DNA from 2 places in the Paenibacillus sp. CF095 genome. Region 2 is predicted to be linked to the other one. Evidence: predicted binding sites of a transcription regulator. Region 2 holds the regulator's gene; the other holds the start of a gene.
The links. The regulator Rex, encoded in region 2, represses fermentation and respiration genes when NADH is low (regulators of the CRP and FNR family bind a similar motif). The targets are predictions, from matches to a motif close to TTGTGAAATATTTCACAA.
Positions count from the first base shown of each region.

Region 1 (8,029 bases), 2.9 Mb from region 2:
TTATCTGCCTGTTGAAAATGATCCATGGCTTCCGCGAGCGCTTCCGGGTTCACCCGAAATACCACATCACTAACCTGATCTTGCCATGACGGATCTGACACAACTGTCTCTTGGGGAAGCTCAAGGTGGGGTTGGAAGTGTTCCGATGTCAGTTGCACGTTCATCATCCGGGACAGTCGGAACTCGCGATAATCCTGCCGTGTCTGGCAAAATCCATAAACATACCAATTACGATATTTAAAATGAAGTCTTACCGGTTCCAGATGGCGGGGTGTATGTTCATTTTTTGTATTGATGTAGTCAAAACGGACAACCTGATGATCCGTAATACCTTTACGCAGATGAGGAAGGGCATCAGGTTCTGTTCGGCGTGTCTCCAGATCCACCGATAGGCTTGAGGTTTGATGCTCCGGTCCAATCGTTTGCAGACGTTCAATCGTGCCTTGTGCACGTGCATCTTCGAATACTGTGGATAGACTGCTCAGGACCGTGATCAGGGAATCCACATCATAAGAACCAAGCAAGCTTTTATCCATCTTGTATCCGTCCATCATGCCGTAGCCGCCTTTGAGTCCCTGATGGGAGACGACCGGGAAGCCGGCGGCACAGATTACATCAATATCCCGATAGATCGTTCTTGGGGACACCTGAAACTCTTCCGCCAAGGTGGAAGCAGACAATACTTCGTGGTTCAGCAATTTGTATATGATTGAGATTAATCGCTCCAATTTCAAAAGGTATCCCCGCCCGTTATTCCATTTTGTCATTACAGGCCATTATTATATCACGACATGGTGAACAACATGGAGGATCACAAAGGGTCTATAGGAAGTCATATCATCCAGTATGTTTGTTTCAACTTGGTTGAATAAGTTCTTAGGCGAGATGAAAAAAAGAGTGCTGGATAGCACCCTTTTGAAGACAAATTGTTGTTGCTGTTGTTGTGTTGAACAGTTACGTTAGCAAATCGGTCGAGGCTTAATATCGAGTGAATAGTCAGAGCCGGCTCTACTCTTCTTGCACGTTATAGAGAACCCGAGCGAGCAGATTCTGTCCATAGTTACCGAAGTTTTTACCAAAGATCGTTAAGCCCCGTTTGTTCAAAGGTTCGTCCGTAACCGCAATGCGGAAGTGAATATCGCTTTTGTAATCCAGCCCAATCTGGTCCAACGTCACGTCCGAGATGCGGCATCCGTCGATATAGCTGCCTTCCTGTGTAATCCGGATCAGCTTCAGCATGCCGTACTGATTCAAGTGCGGAGGCCACCATTCCGGGTTGAAGGTACCGCGTGTATTGCCAAAATCCCCCGGACTAGTCCAGCAGCCAATCTCAATACCGTTAATGTAGAAATAAATATCCGAAGGGTAATTGTCACAAAAGCCAGGGGCCTCCGATCCCAGTTCCATCGACAACTGAATTTCGCTAAACGACTGATTAGGCTTGAGATAGTTGGGAATCCGATATTCCAGATAACCTTCAGCCAGCCAGATCATCTCCGCATCAATTCGCAGTGGATCAGCAAAGTAACGCGGATCGTCGAACTCTCCAACAATGCTGTCCCGGGTAGCGAGACCACATGTAGGTGCAGCCTGATAATCGCTGTAATGACCGACCTGAATTTCCACCTCATAACGATTGTTAATCTCCTGTGAACGCAGATCAACCATCAATTTTTCCTCATTGAGATAACATATCTTCTGAATTCCATGTTTGCCAACGGCGGTGTTGATCTCGATCAATCCGCTCTCTTCAAGCTTCTTGATATGCATTGTGATGGCACCATTGCTCAGTCCTAGCTTGGTTGCGAGATCATTGAGATTAAGGCTTTGGTTCTTGGCCAGCAGCTCGATGATCTGAATCCGGATTTCCGAACTGAGCGCTTTGAAGATATTCACACCCGACATCAGATCTTTAATATAAATCATAGGTGGATTTCCTTTCCCCGTTCTGAACAAAGTCTTCGACACAGACATTTGCACATTTATATGTTTTATTTCAGATAATTATAAATCATTCCCTCATGGAAGGGAAGGGTGGAGAAATAGAAGCCAAAACCCTTGTGTATAGCGCAAATACGAAAATATAATCTATATTTTGTTCACTATTCCGGTTAAAATAAGTGTTAATCAGTTCACATATATTTGAAATATACCATTGAAATGTAATGTAACCGCTTTTATAATCCTATTATACCTAAATTGATTCATTACTTCATGAACCTAATTAACCATTTGATCAGGAAAGGTGGAGTTTGGTTTGGAAAAGTTAAGCAATGTGAAGAGGTTTAAGTGGAAACGGTTGGCGTTACCGGCATTACTTGTGATGGTATTACTGCTGGCAGGTCAGTCAAAAGCTTTGGCGGCGTTCTGGAATCTGACCGGAGATACCGCTGTTCATGATCCGTCGATTATCAAAGAGGGCAGTTCCTGGTACACTTTTTCAACCGGCCCGGGCATTCAAGTATTGAAATCCGATAATGGATCGTCCTGGTATCGTGTTCCACAAATCTTCTTAAGTAAGCCATCCTGGTGGGCTTCTGCCGTTCCGGGACAAAGCGGATTGGATGTATGGGCACCGGATGTAGAGCAGTATAACGGAAAAGTATGGCTCTATTATTCGATCTCTACCTTTGGCTCCAATCGGTCTGCAATTGGTCTTGCGTCTGCGAACAGTATTGGTGCAGGGCAATGGAAGGACGAAGGATTGGTGCTTCAAACCACGACCGCCAATAATTATAATGCCATTGATCCGAATCTGGTCATTGATGCTTCAGGCAATCCATGGCTGGCCTTCGGTTCTTTCTGGAGCGGTCTGAAGATTGTCAAGCTGGACAAAAATACGATGAAACCGACGGGAAGTATAACTTCCATTGCTGCGCGCCCGAATAACGGAGGGGCTATTGAAGGACCAAGTATTGTATATCGTGGCGGTTACTATTACCTGTTTGCTTCCATCGATTCTTGCTGCCAAGGGGTGAACAGTACCTACAAAATGGTCTATGGACGTTCGACCAGTATAACAGGCCCTTATGTGGACAAAAACGGAGTTAATATGCTGAATGGTGGCGGAACGATATTGGATACAGGCAATGTGAAATGGAAAGGTCCAGGTGGTCAGGACGTGTACAACGGTAATGTCATCGCAAGACATGCCTATGATGCAGAGGATAATGGCAATCCGAAATTGCTGATTAATGACTTGCTTTGGGACTCGAATGGCTGGCCGAAATACTGATTTGTTTTAAATAAATATAAAATGTTTTATAAAAGTGTTGACTAAAGTGATCTGGATTTGATAAATTTAACAACAGAAATCTTATTTCATCCAATTGAATACGGTTACAAGTCCAGATCAGGAGGGGTTCAGATGGTAAAGAAAAAGAGTTGGGTCACATTTATGCTTCTTATGCTGGTAAGTGCGCTGGTACTTGCGGGATGCGGAGGAAGCAGCGGTGCAAGTGGGGACAAGGAGTTAACATTTATGTTCCGCGGCGGTACAGACGAGCAGAAAGCATACCAAGCGGTGGTCAAGAAATTCGAAGAAGATCATCCGGGTGTGAAAGTCAAAATTATCGTAACGGCTGCGGATCAATATGCGACCAAGCTGAGAGCGGCAATTACAGGCAACAGCTTGCCTGACGTATTTTATATCAATCCGGGTGACGTGAAAGCGTATGTGAACAGCAATGTGCTGATGAACCTCACTTCGTATATTGAAAACAATCCGGATGTGGATCTCGATAATATCTGGAAATACGGCGTGGACCTGTATCGTTATGATGGAAAAATGGCAGGACAGGGCGATATCTACGGTATGCCGAAGGATCTGGGGCCATTTGCACTGGGCTACAACAAAACGTTGTTTGAAAAAGAGGGCATCCCACTCCCTGACAAGGATAAACCATACACATGGGAAGAGTTCATCAAGGTGAACCAGCAAGCGACCAAAGATACCAATGGGGACGGTAAACCGGATGTGTACGGTACCGGATTCAACGTACAGTGGGCACTGCAATCCTTTGTATGGAGCAACGGTGGGGATTGGTTGGATGAGACCAAAACTAAGGTAACGATTGATGATCCAAAATTCGCGGAAGCACTGCAATTCTTCGCAGATATGCAAAACAAATACAAAATCACACCTTCCATTGAGGAAGCGCAAACATTGGATACGTATCAACGCTGGATGAAAGGTGAAATGGCTTTCTTCCCTGTAGGCCCATGGGATATGAGTACATTTGAGAAATTACCTTTCGATTATGATTTGCTACCTTTCCCTGCGGGATCGACTGGCAAATCGGCAACATGGATCGGATCTCTGGGAATTGGAGTATCTGCGAAAACGAAACATCCAGAAGAAGCAGCAGCATTGGTGAACTACCTTACAGCTTCGAAGGAAGGCATGCAGCAACTGGTGGATGCCAAGGTACAGATTCCGAACTTGCTTGATATGGCAGACGAGTGGGCCAAAGATACATCCACGAAACCAGCCAACAAACAGGAATTCATTGATATCGTTGAGGATTACGGCCGGGCTCTGCCAGGTAACTACACGTACAATGCGGAATGGTATGACCTGTTCTTCACAGACATCCAGCCGGTATTGGATGGCAAGATTACAGCCGCAGACTATGTGAAGCAGCAACAACCGAAAATGCAAAAACTGCTCGACAAAGCGGTTGAACAAGAAAAGAAATCTCAGAAATAGTAGATAGGAAAGGGTGATGCCGGCAGCCTGCAATCATGCTGCTGGCATCATTCGTATTGGAACTTATTGGATTCCATACGGGCATGTGGCATTCGTTGATCGGCAAGGTTCAATCGAAGAATGCCACATGCTGATACTAGAAACAGGGGTGAACGCCGTGATTACGAAATCGAGTTTGTATCGCAAAGAGATGCTGTACGGATATCTGTTTATTTTACCTCCGATTCTTGGATTGCTGATCTTTGTCATGTTCCCGTTCCTCTACTCCCTTTATGGTTCCTTTACGGATTGGGACGGACTGGGACAGATGAACTTTATCGGTTTGGCCAACTTCAAGGATTTGCTCACGGATGACCTCTTCTACAAAGCGATGTTTAATACATTTTTCCTGATGCTTGGTATTCCGATTGGATTGTTGCTCGCATTGTTGCTGGCCATGGGTCTGAATCGTAAAATTCCCGGCACAACGACATTCCGTGTGATCTATTACATTCCAGTCATTTCTTCCCTCGCTGCGGTGTCCATTATGTGGAACTGGGCGTACAACGGGGATTATGGTCTAGTGAACCAGTTCCTTGATCTGTTTGGGATTAAAGGTCCTAACTGGCTCGCGAACAAAGACACGGTCAAACCCGCTCTGATTATTATGACGGTGTGGAAAGGTCTCGGATACACGATGTTATTGTACTTGGCGGCACTGCAAAGTGTATCACGTACATACTACGAAGCGGCTGAACTGGATGGAGCCAATGGGTTCCAGATCTTCCGCAATATCACCTGGCCTATGGTGAAGCCAGTTACCTTTTTCCTCATTGTTACAAATATCATTGGTGGTTCCCAAATCTTCACCGAGATGAACATTATGACACCTACGGGTGGTCCTGAATATTCTTCGGCATCAATCGTCTTCTACATCTGGCAGAAAGCCTTCAGTAACTTGCAGATGGGTTATGCCTCAGCGATGGCCATGATTCTTGGTATTTTCATTTTTGTCATTACCCTGGTGCAATTCAAAATGAACGAAAAATCAGCCTATGATGGGGATTGATTGTCAAGGAAAGGAGTGAACCGGAGATGTCTTACAGTCAAAAGAGGAAATTAACAAACTCGATCATTTTTATCGTACTTGCGATTGGGGCAATTGCAATGATTGCACCACTGATCTGGATGTTGTCCACGTCATTGAAGGAGAAGCAAGATGTGTTCGCGCTTCCGCCTGTATGGATACCTGAAGTATTCCAATTTGGAAAGTATAAAGAAATCTGGGAAGCAGGTCCGCTGCTCAGCGGGATCAAAAACAGCCTCATCGTTGCGGTGAGTGTAACGGTGGTGGGTACGTTTACGTCCAGTATCGCAGCCTTTGCTTTTGCCAAATTAAGATTCCCACACAAAAATAAACTGTTTCTCGCGTTGCTGGCATCCATGATGATTCCTTATCCAACAGTCATGATCCCGCAATTCATCATGTTTGCGAAGCTGGGCTGGGTGGATACGCTGTTACCACTGATTGTTCCTGGCCTGTTCGGTAACGTAATCATGATCTTCTTCCTGCGCCAATACCTGCTTAGTGTACCTGATGCGATTATTGAGGCGGCCAAAATCGATGGAAGTTCCTACTTCCGGCTGTACTCCAGTATTACGTTTCCACTCATCAAACCGGCGATTGCTGCACAGTTGATTCTCTGGTTCATGGGCATCTGGAATGATTATCTGGCACCGATTATCTATCTGAATTCACCGGAGAAGCAGACGTTACAGCTCGTTATAGCAAACTTTAATGCCACGTATGCAATTCAAACCGATTACCCACTTATTATGGCGGCGTCGATTGTGGCTCTGTTACCTGTATTAATCATCTTCCTGATCTTCCAGAAACAGATTATTGAGTCGGTTGCTATTTCAGGAGTGAAGGGATGAACCAGCGGAAGAAATTCCGACGGTGGTCGAATTCAGGAAAAGGAGTGGTTGCTTCCATGTTGTTATTGTTAGTTGTTGGAGCTACAGGTTGTTCCGGAGAAGGAGCAGGAGAAACGGTGTCCCGTCCGCTCTTCCCTGAAGCTCCTCAAGATACTCAGTTGTATGACACTTCCATTTTGGACGATGAATCACGCTGGACGGTGAACAATGCGCATGATCCAGCCATTATCAAAACAGATCAGGGATACTACGTCTATTCCACAGACGTTCGTGTAGCAGGAGAAGCGAAACCCGGCGTCATGGTACGCAAATCGGATGATCTGATCCACTGGACATGGGTAGGTCAGGCTCTGCCCGGGATTCCGCAAGAAGCGCTGGACTGGACAGGTGCGGTCAATCTGTGGGCACCGGATGTGATTCAGGCTGGTGATTCCTATCGGATGTATTATTCGGCTTCTTCTTTTGGCAGTACCCAGTCGGCTATTGGTCTTCAGACATCCTCATCCCCAGAAGGTCCATGGACAGATGAAGGACTGGTTGTGAAAACCTCTGCGAATGAACAGGACAAATTAAATGCCATTGATGCCAATCCCATCGTAGATGCCGAGGGCAATTCGTGGATGGTATACGGTTCATTTTTTGACGGCATCTATATTGCGCCACTCGATCCGGAGACGGGGAAATTTAAGGACGAGGGTTATGGTACACGCATTGCCGCTCGGGATCGTGCTACCGAAGAAGGTGCAGTCGAAGGTCCTTACATTGTGTATAACCCCGAGTTCAAAAAGTATTATCTGTTCGTCTCATATGATTCCTTGTTCGAAGATTATAACGTGCGGGTTGCGCGGGCTGATTCAATCACAGGACCATACACGGACATAAACGGCAATAACATGCTGGATACGGATCATCTGCCGCAATATGAGATCGGCACCAAAATTCTCGGCGGTTATCGCTTCACAGAAGGCGAGGGCTGGGTTGCGCCCGGACATAACTCCGTGTTGAAGGACGGAGACGATTATTACATCGTGCATCATGCACGGGGTGAGACGGATAAAAACTGGCCATATCTGCATGTACGCAAAATGTTATGGACGAAGGATGGTTGGCCTGTCGTTTCACCTGAACGTTACGCTGGTGAAACAGCACAGGATGTTCCGAAGTCCATGATAGCCGGGGAGTGGGAAGGCATGGCGCTTGATCCGTCCGTAGACGGGCAAATTCAAGCCGTGCCTTATACCCTAACGGGCAACGGTAAAATTCAAAGTGAAAAAGGTTCAGGAACCTGGACATTTGATGGCAAACAAACACTGACACTAAAGTGGAAAGAAAGCCCATGGGGCGGAGCTTCCACGGAAGAGCTGAAGCTGCTGCCGTCCTGGGACTGGGAGCGAAGCCAGCCCG
Region 1 covers NZ_FMZN01000001.1:3,998,607-4,006,635, reverse strand. Annotated here, with positions in the region: gene BLS69_RS17790 (helix-turn-helix transcriptional regulator) at 1-734, opposite strand, end outside; gene BLS69_RS17785 (ArsR/SmtB family transcription factor) at 1,009-1,926, opposite strand; gene BLS69_RS17780 (arabinan endo-1,5-alpha-L-arabinosidase AbnA) at 2,324-3,235, shown strand; gene BLS69_RS17775 (ABC transporter substrate-binding protein) at 3,368-4,708, shown strand; gene BLS69_RS17770 (carbohydrate ABC transporter permease) at 4,866-5,756, shown strand; gene BLS69_RS17765 (carbohydrate ABC transporter permease) at 5,783-6,625, shown strand; gene BLS69_RS17760 (arabinan endo-1,5-alpha-L-arabinosidase) at 6,682-8,029, shown strand, end outside.
Region 1: the regulator Rex is predicted to act here: its motif matches at 2,121-2,138, upstream of BLS69_RS17780 (arabinan endo-1,5-alpha-L-arabinosidase AbnA).

Region 2 (8,029 bases):
ACAGATGTATCCGCAGGCGATAATGCAGTTCTCCCGGGTTGTGACCGATCATCCGGAGAGTGCATTGACTCGTTTTTACCTGGCGCTCGCGTATCTGAATTTGGAACAAATGGCGGAAGCCGGGACACATTTGCAGCAGATCATGTACCTTAAGGGTTCACCTCGCTTGAAAGGGCTTGTATGTAACGCCCTGGGCTGTATTCAAGCCAAGCTTGCGAATCCCGAAGCTGCATGTTCACTCTTTGCACAGGCCCTTCAGTATGACCCGACATTGACCGAACCACTGTACAACATGGAAGCTTGCAGGTTGAACAGGGGAAAATTGCAATATGCTAATCAGCTGACGACCCTTCATTAAGCGGGAATTCGGCGACAAAAAACGGTGTTCCCTCCTTTGGCATAGCGGCGGGGACACCGCTTTTTTGTCAGTTAATTTTCAAATCCCCTTTTTTTTGCTATGCTGTAACATAGACTGGAATGGAAGGGACCGTACATTGCAATGAAATTTGCCGTATTGGATTTCGAAACAACCGGCACGCAGTCCGACGGTGAGATTATACAGGCCGGACTTGCCATCATAGATCATGACTACAGCATAACTCAAATATATAGTTCTTATGTGAACCCTGGTGTACCGATTCCCCCGTTTATTTCGGGGTTGACGGGTATTACCGATGCAGATGTCGCGGACGCTCCTTCACTCGAAGAGATGATGATGGAGATGGTTCCGCTACTTAATGATGTGGTGCTTGTTGGACACAACGTCGCTTTTGATTTTCACTTTTTGCAGAATGCTCTTGACCGTTGCGGTTATTTGCCGTTCACTGGCCGCATTCTGGACACGATTGATTTTCTGAAGATCACATTCCCATCACTGGGTTCTTATCAACTCGGTTATGTGTCTTCCGAATTTGGATTTCAACATGATCGCCCTCACCAGGCAGACAGTGATGCACTGGCGACAGCCTATGTGCTGCTCAAGTGCCTGGATGAGTTAAAGGAATTACCGCTCATAACGATTCAGCGCCTCAGTGACCTGTTTGCACCAGAAGACAGTGACTTGGGCTGGTTCTTGGACGGAATGCGCAGTGAGAAGGAAGCAGAGCCGATTCAGGATCTGGACGGACATACCTATTATCGTCAGCTTGCTCTTAATGTAAGTGATTGGACCGATATTGGTGCACCACGCGATGAGCGGGAGGCTAACCCCCTTGATGGTGTAAGCTTCGAACAGTTTATGGACCAGGTTCGGGAGAACCTGAAGGATACGCTGGATCATTACGAAGAGCGTGAAGCGCAGACTCAGATGTTCAGCAGTGTAAGGCAAGCCCTGGATGAAGAGAAACATCTCTTGATCGAAGCAGGAACAGGCACCGGTAAATCTCTGGGTTATCTCTTGCCTGCTATTTACGAAAGTGTGAAGCAGGAACAGAAAGTTATGGTCAGCACGCATACGATCAATCTGCAGGAGCAATTGAGAGAGCGGGACATTCCGATGCTGACTCAAGTGGTTCCGTTCCCGTTTAAGGCTGCTGTATTCAAAGGACGTGGACATTACCTGTGCCTGCGCAAATTTGAACACAAAATCAATAAACGTGAATTCGCTACACCCAAAGAGGATTATTTCACAGCTGCTCAGATGATTGTCTGGCTCACGCAGACCGAAACCGGAGATGATGAGGAACTTAACCTTAGCGGACGCGGAGGGGACTTCTGGGAGACGGTACAGAGCGAATCCGAGTCCTGTCTGGGAAGATCATGTCCATGGTTCCGCAAATGTTTCTACCATCGTGCCAAACATGAGGCCGGGTTGTCTGATATTGTAATCACCAATCACTCCAAATTATTTACGGATGTGAAAGCCGCGCATCAGCTGCTGCCAGCCTATGAGAGTCTTGTGATCGATGAGGCACATCATTTGGAGGATGTCGCTGGTAAACATCTTGGAATGCATATGAAATATTTCACCTTGGTTCATACACTGACCCGCCTGTTTAAAGACAGTCGTAATGGTCAGCTGCCTATGCTTCGTTCCCAGTTATCCGGGCATGAAAATTCGGTTCAATGGGGCTCCATGGTGGATCAGATGTTCCCGCTGGCTGTTGAGGTCAAGGAACTGTGGGATCGTATGAGCGATGCCTTGTTCGGTTTGTTGCCTGAACGAAGTGATGCTTCACCGGGAGAGACGGGGCAATTTTCACTGCGTCTGAAAGCTTCTCAGAAACCTGCAAAATGGCAGGAGTTGCAGGATCTGGAGAACCAGATCTATGTGACTCTGGGCGATTTGGTTCGCAAAGGGGACAAATTGCTGCTTGAGGTGAAAGAGGATCAGGATGATTATCAATCGGATAGTCTGATCACGGACATTACAGGATTGCTGAAAGATCTGACCACATTGAAGGAGAATCTACGTTTCTTCATGCGTATGGATGATGCCAAAACGGTGTACTGGATGGAAGCCAGTGGTCAGTTCCGAAGTAAATCTCTTCAGCTGTATGCTGTACCTGTAGATGTCAGTGCACAACTTAAGGATTTATTTTTTGATAAAAAGAAAAGTGTTGTACTTACATCGGCTACGCTTTCGGTAGATAAGTCATTCCAGTTCATGATTGAACAACTTGGCTTGCAGGAAGCTTCCGAGAATAATCGGTTGTTAACTTCGATGCTGCCATCACCTTTCAACTATCGCGATCAGGCACTTCTGGTGATTCCGCGTGATTTCCCGAGTGTGAAGGGCAGTGTGGGTGATGCGCACTTTGTTAATATGCTGGTGCGATCACTCGCAGAGACGGCAATTGCCACGCGTGGACGCATGATGGTTCTGTTTACTTCATACAAGATGTTGCGACAGGTCTATGATCCGCTGAAGGAAGCACTGTCTGGTAACGACATCTCGTTGCTTGGGCAAGGCGTTGACAGTGGAAGCCGCTCCAAGCTGACTCGCAGGTTCCAAGATGCCAAAGCTACGGTACTTCTGGGTACAAGCAGCTTCTGGGAGGGTGTAGATATCCCGGGAGAGGCGCTAACCTGTCTCGCTATTGTGCGACTGCCTTTCCAGCCACCGAATCATCCGTTGGTGGAAGCCAAGAGTGAGCTGCTTCAGGAACAGAAGAAAAATCCGTTCATGAAACTGTCCGTGCCGCAAGCGGTCATTCGTTTCAAGCAGGGATTTGGCCGGTTGGTGCGTACAGCGAAGGACAGAGGAATTGTCATTGTTTATGATACACGGGTGATTGAAGCGTACTATGGTAAATTCTTTTTATATTCTTTACCTGGTCCCAAAATGGAACACATGCTCACGGAGCAGATGGTTCCACGAATTACCGAGTGGTTGGAAAAACCTGCTAATGAACAAAAATAATGGTTGTTTTGTTCGTTATATCATTGCATGACACTATCGTTTGGCGTTAAACTTTATTAGATATTTCCGTATCCGATTAAAGCAGTTGCACGTAAGAACTTATAACCTAAATTACAAGGAGCATTCTGTATAAAATGTCACGTTTATCTTTGAGTTTATACAGGATGCTCATCTTTTCATCTATTATTTTATCGTGGCCTTGGTAAGGGGGAGCAAGAATGAAATCGGATAAAATTTCGGAAGCGGTGGTACGCCGTCTGCCTGTATACTTGCGTTATTTGAACGAGTTGCATCAGCGTGAGGTGGCTACTGTTTCTTCTCAAGAGCTTGGACAGAGGCTGGATCTGAATCCGGCCCAAATTCGTAAAGACCTGGCTTACTTCGGTGATTTTGGTCGTAAAGGGATCGGGTATGATGTATCTTATTTGATTGAGAAAATTCGTCACATTCTCAAAATCGATCAGCAAATTAATGTAGCTCTGGTAGGCGCGGGTAATCTCGGTCAAGCCTTGTCCAACTACAACGCATATCTGAAAGACAACATGAAGATTGTTGCTGTATTTGATGCATATGGACCGAAAATTGGTAGCCAAATCAACAGTTTGACGGTAAAACCAATGAATGAATTGACGGAAGCGGTTAAAACGGAAAACATCCGCATCGGTATTATCACGGTTCCGGATACGGAAGCCCAAAATGTTGCGGATCAGCTTATTGAATCAGGAATTGAAGCGATCCTTAATTTTGCACCAACAATTCTAAAAACACCGCCGCATATCCGCATTCACCATGCTGACTTTACAACGGATCTGCTTAGTTTGGCCTATTACTTGGAGACTGGAAAGGACGACGAGGAAGATGACAACAAATAGATGGGTAATTCACAACGGCAAATTTGCCGTTAATGAAGGCGGCACAACATGGAACGTGGTTCAAGGATACATGGTTGTCGAGGATGACAAGATTGTGCATATTGGTGAGACATTGCCGGATGGAGACAAAAATTGTACCAAAGTGGATGGAAAAGGACTGTTCTTCCTGCCGGGTCTGATCAATACGCATGGTCATGCAGCAATGTCGTTGCTCAGAGGGCACGGAGACGATCTTGCGTTGCAAGTATGGTTGCAGGAAAAAATGTGGCCGATGGAAGCGAAAATGACTTCAGAAGATGTATATTGGGGAACTTCCCTATCGGTGCTTGAAATGTTGAAAGGCGGAACTACAGCTTTCCTGGACATGTACGATCACATGGATCAAGTTGCCAAAGTTGTGGAGCAATCAGGCGTTAGAGCAGCACTGGCACGTGGTGTAATCGGGCTGTGCTCGGAAGAAGAGCAACTGCGGAAGCTGGAGGAGTCGGCAGCGTTTGCACGTGAGTGGAATGGACAGGCAGATGGTCGCATTACAACCGTAATCTCGCCACATGCACCATATACATGCCCTCCTGACTACATAGAGAAGCTTGTGCAGGTTGCGAACGACCTGAACCTTCCTCTCCATACACATATGTCTGAAACGCTTCGTGAAGTGGAGCAGAACGTGGCTGATTATGGACTGCGTCCTGTGGCACATCTGGAGAAACTGGGCTTTTTCTCCCGTCCATCCCTGGTTGCACATGCGGTGCATCTGAATGACGAAGAGATTGAAATTTTGGCCCGTCATGATGTGGCTGTATCCCATAACCCGGGAAGTAACCTGAAACTCGCTTCCGGTGTTGCGCGGGTTCCTGCGTTACTGAAAGCAGGAGTTACCGTGTCACTCGGAACAGACGGACCGGCAAGCAACAACAACCTGGATATGTTCGAGGAAATGAGACTGGCTGCATTGATCCACAAAGGTGTATCTGGTGACCCGACGGCAGTGCCAGCAGGCGAAGCGTTACTCCTCGGAACGTCATACGGTGCCAAATCCATCTTCTTGAACAATACCGGAGCACTCCAGGTTGGCATGAAGGCTGATTTTATCGCTTTGGACATTGAACAGGCACATTTCTATCCACATACAGACCTGATCTCGCATACCATCTACTCGGCTTCTGCCAAAGATGTAGAGCACGTATGGGTGGATGGGAAACAAGTGGTGAAACACGGCGAATGTCTGACGCTGGATGAAGAGCGCATTTTGCGTGAGTCTCAATTGGCATTTGATGGTCTGCTTGCTCGTTAATTGCAGGACAGAGCATCATAGGGAAAGGAAGTTCGGCTTTTGAAGAAAAAAAAGAAGTGGATATGGATTTCGCTGCTTGCACTGGTTCTGATTCTGTTTGGACTTCAGCGTTATTACGTCTATGTCACACAGGACCAACGTAAGGAAGAAGCGCTCGCCATACAAGCAGCACAGAAGCAACTGGGCATTACATCCTATGATGAATTGCGCAAGTACATCTGGGGAGACAAAGAAGGCTCTGACAACATCTACTGGACACTGATCGGTAAAAATAAGGATAACCAGGATGTTATGGTCTGGGTTAAATTCGATGCAAACAATCAACCGGCTAAGGGTGCAAACGCTGTACACAGTGAGCTGCTGCAGAATGGCATGTCCGAAGCGCAGATCCGCAATCGCTTCAGTTCTGAAGTTCCTGCCGGCGAGATTAAGCGAATCATGCCCGGAGTTGTGAATGGAATATATGTGTGGCAAGTGTATTATAAAGACGGTACGCATAACCACTATCGCTTTTATCGTTTTAGCAACGGAGAACAGGTGGACCTGGTCTACACACTCCCGAACAGCTAGAACAAATAGAGTGACATAACTAGAGAATTAGAGAAATGAAAGAACCGGCAGACGGAAATCCGACTGAACCGGTTCTTTGTGTTGTCTGTAAACATTTTTGATTTAAATAGTTAAAATTAATAATTTATTCATATTTTCGCCTTCGAAAATGTATATACGATGTGATATACTCAGATATGTACTCAAAGTTACATTCAAAAACAAATAATCCTGTCGAAATTCTCGCAGGAGTCAATGTGCACATATTCGTATATACCAATAAGCCAGTAGGTTAGGCCAAAATCTGGGAGGGGTAATTCACTTGAAGCTAAAAGTATTGCCTATTGCTTTAACTGCCGTCATTTCAGCCGTTGTGTTGTTTGGAGGTTGGTTTGTATATCGTCAGGTGGCCGTGCAGAATCCGATTGAAAAGATGGTTACCCAGTACGATGGAGTCAATGACGTTCAATTAACTATTAACCGCAATGACGTACAATTGAAACTGGATCTGCAACCTGATGTTGATTTGGGCAGACTGGTACAATATATTCACAAAGAAGGACAGACGTTAATTGGAACACGTTCACTAAAGTTGGATGTTGTGGATCATTCCAGTGAAGCACTGGAAAGTTGGTGGGGTGATGCGATGTTTACCGTAGCTCAGGCGATGGAGAACAAGCAATACACCGAGATTACACCAACGTTGTCAAAGATGGCGACGAATGGAATTAAGGTAAATACAGCGATGGATGACAACAATGTATATGTCAGTCTCAGAGACGGAGATGCCAGCAAGTTTATTATTCTGCCGCGTGTGCCCGGTCAGATAGGAGTGTGGCCTAATGCCTAAGTGGACAAAAGAAGTTGCCATCGGATTTTTTCCCGTATTGATTATTTTTCTTGCTTTTACTGGTGTTAATATTGTTCCGATTCTGATTGCAGCGGTGTTTGTCGGAGCTTTGCTGTTCATGATGCAAATGCGTGGCGGAATTACAGTAGGCGCTGCACAGGAACGTAAACGGAAGAAAAAAGGACCTTCCAAGCTTACTTTTGAAGAAATTGGCGGACAGGACAGTGCCAAGCAGGAATTGCGTGAAGCGCTTGACTTTCTCATCAAACATGAAGAAATTCGGAAGTTCGGGATTCGTCCGTTAAAAGGGATCTTGCTGACGGGCCCTCCAGGGACAGGGAAAACGTTGATGGCCAAGGCTGCTGCCCATTACACCGATTCTGTTTTTGTAGCAGCATCGGGTAGTGAGTTCGTGGAAATGTATGTTGGTGTGGGTGCCAGCAGAATTCGGGATTTGTTCAAGGACGCAAGAACCCGTGCCACCAAGGAAAATAAGGAAAACGCTATTATCTTTATCGATGAAATTGATGTCATTGGGGGTAAACGTGAAGGTGGTCAACAGCGTGAATATGATCAGACCTTGAATCAACTCCTGACTGAAATGGATGGAATCTATTCTTCTGATACGCCAAGAATCCTTGTTATCGCTGCAACAAACCGCAAAGAGATGCTGGATAGCGCCCTGACGCGACCGGGACGTTTTGACCGCCACATTCAAGTGGACTTGCCTGACAAAAAGGGCAGAAAGCATATTCTGGAACTGCATGCGGTGAATAAACCTCTGATGAAGGAAGTTAATCTGGAGAAAACAGCTGAAGAATCGTATGGTTTCTCCGGTGCACAGCTCGAAAGTGTGATGAACGAAGCAGCAATATACGCCATGCGGGACGGGCTGTTGAACATCGAACAGCGGCACTTGTCCCTAGCTATTGATAAAGTCATGATGGGTGAGAAGACAGACCGTGAGTCCAGTGTGGAAGAGAAGAAAAGGGTCGCCATTCATGAATTGGGACATGCCATTATGGCAGAACTTGTTCGTCCAGGCAGTGTTAGTCAGGTGGCACTTAGTCCGCGTGGACAGGCGCTGGGATATGTACGTCATA
Region 2 covers NZ_FMZN01000001.1:1,054,175-1,062,203, forward strand. Annotated here, with positions in the region: gene BLS69_RS04750 (tetratricopeptide repeat protein) at 1-358, shown strand, start outside; gene dinG (ATP-dependent DNA helicase DinG) at 500-3,361, shown strand; gene BLS69_RS04760 (redox-sensing transcriptional repressor Rex) at 3,580-4,233, shown strand; gene BLS69_RS04765 (amidohydrolase) at 4,220-5,527, shown strand; gene BLS69_RS04770 (cell wall elongation regulator TseB-like domain-containing protein) at 5,567-6,097, shown strand; gene BLS69_RS04775 (hypothetical protein) at 6,399-6,926, shown strand; gene BLS69_RS04780 (AAA family ATPase) at 6,919-8,029, shown strand, end outside.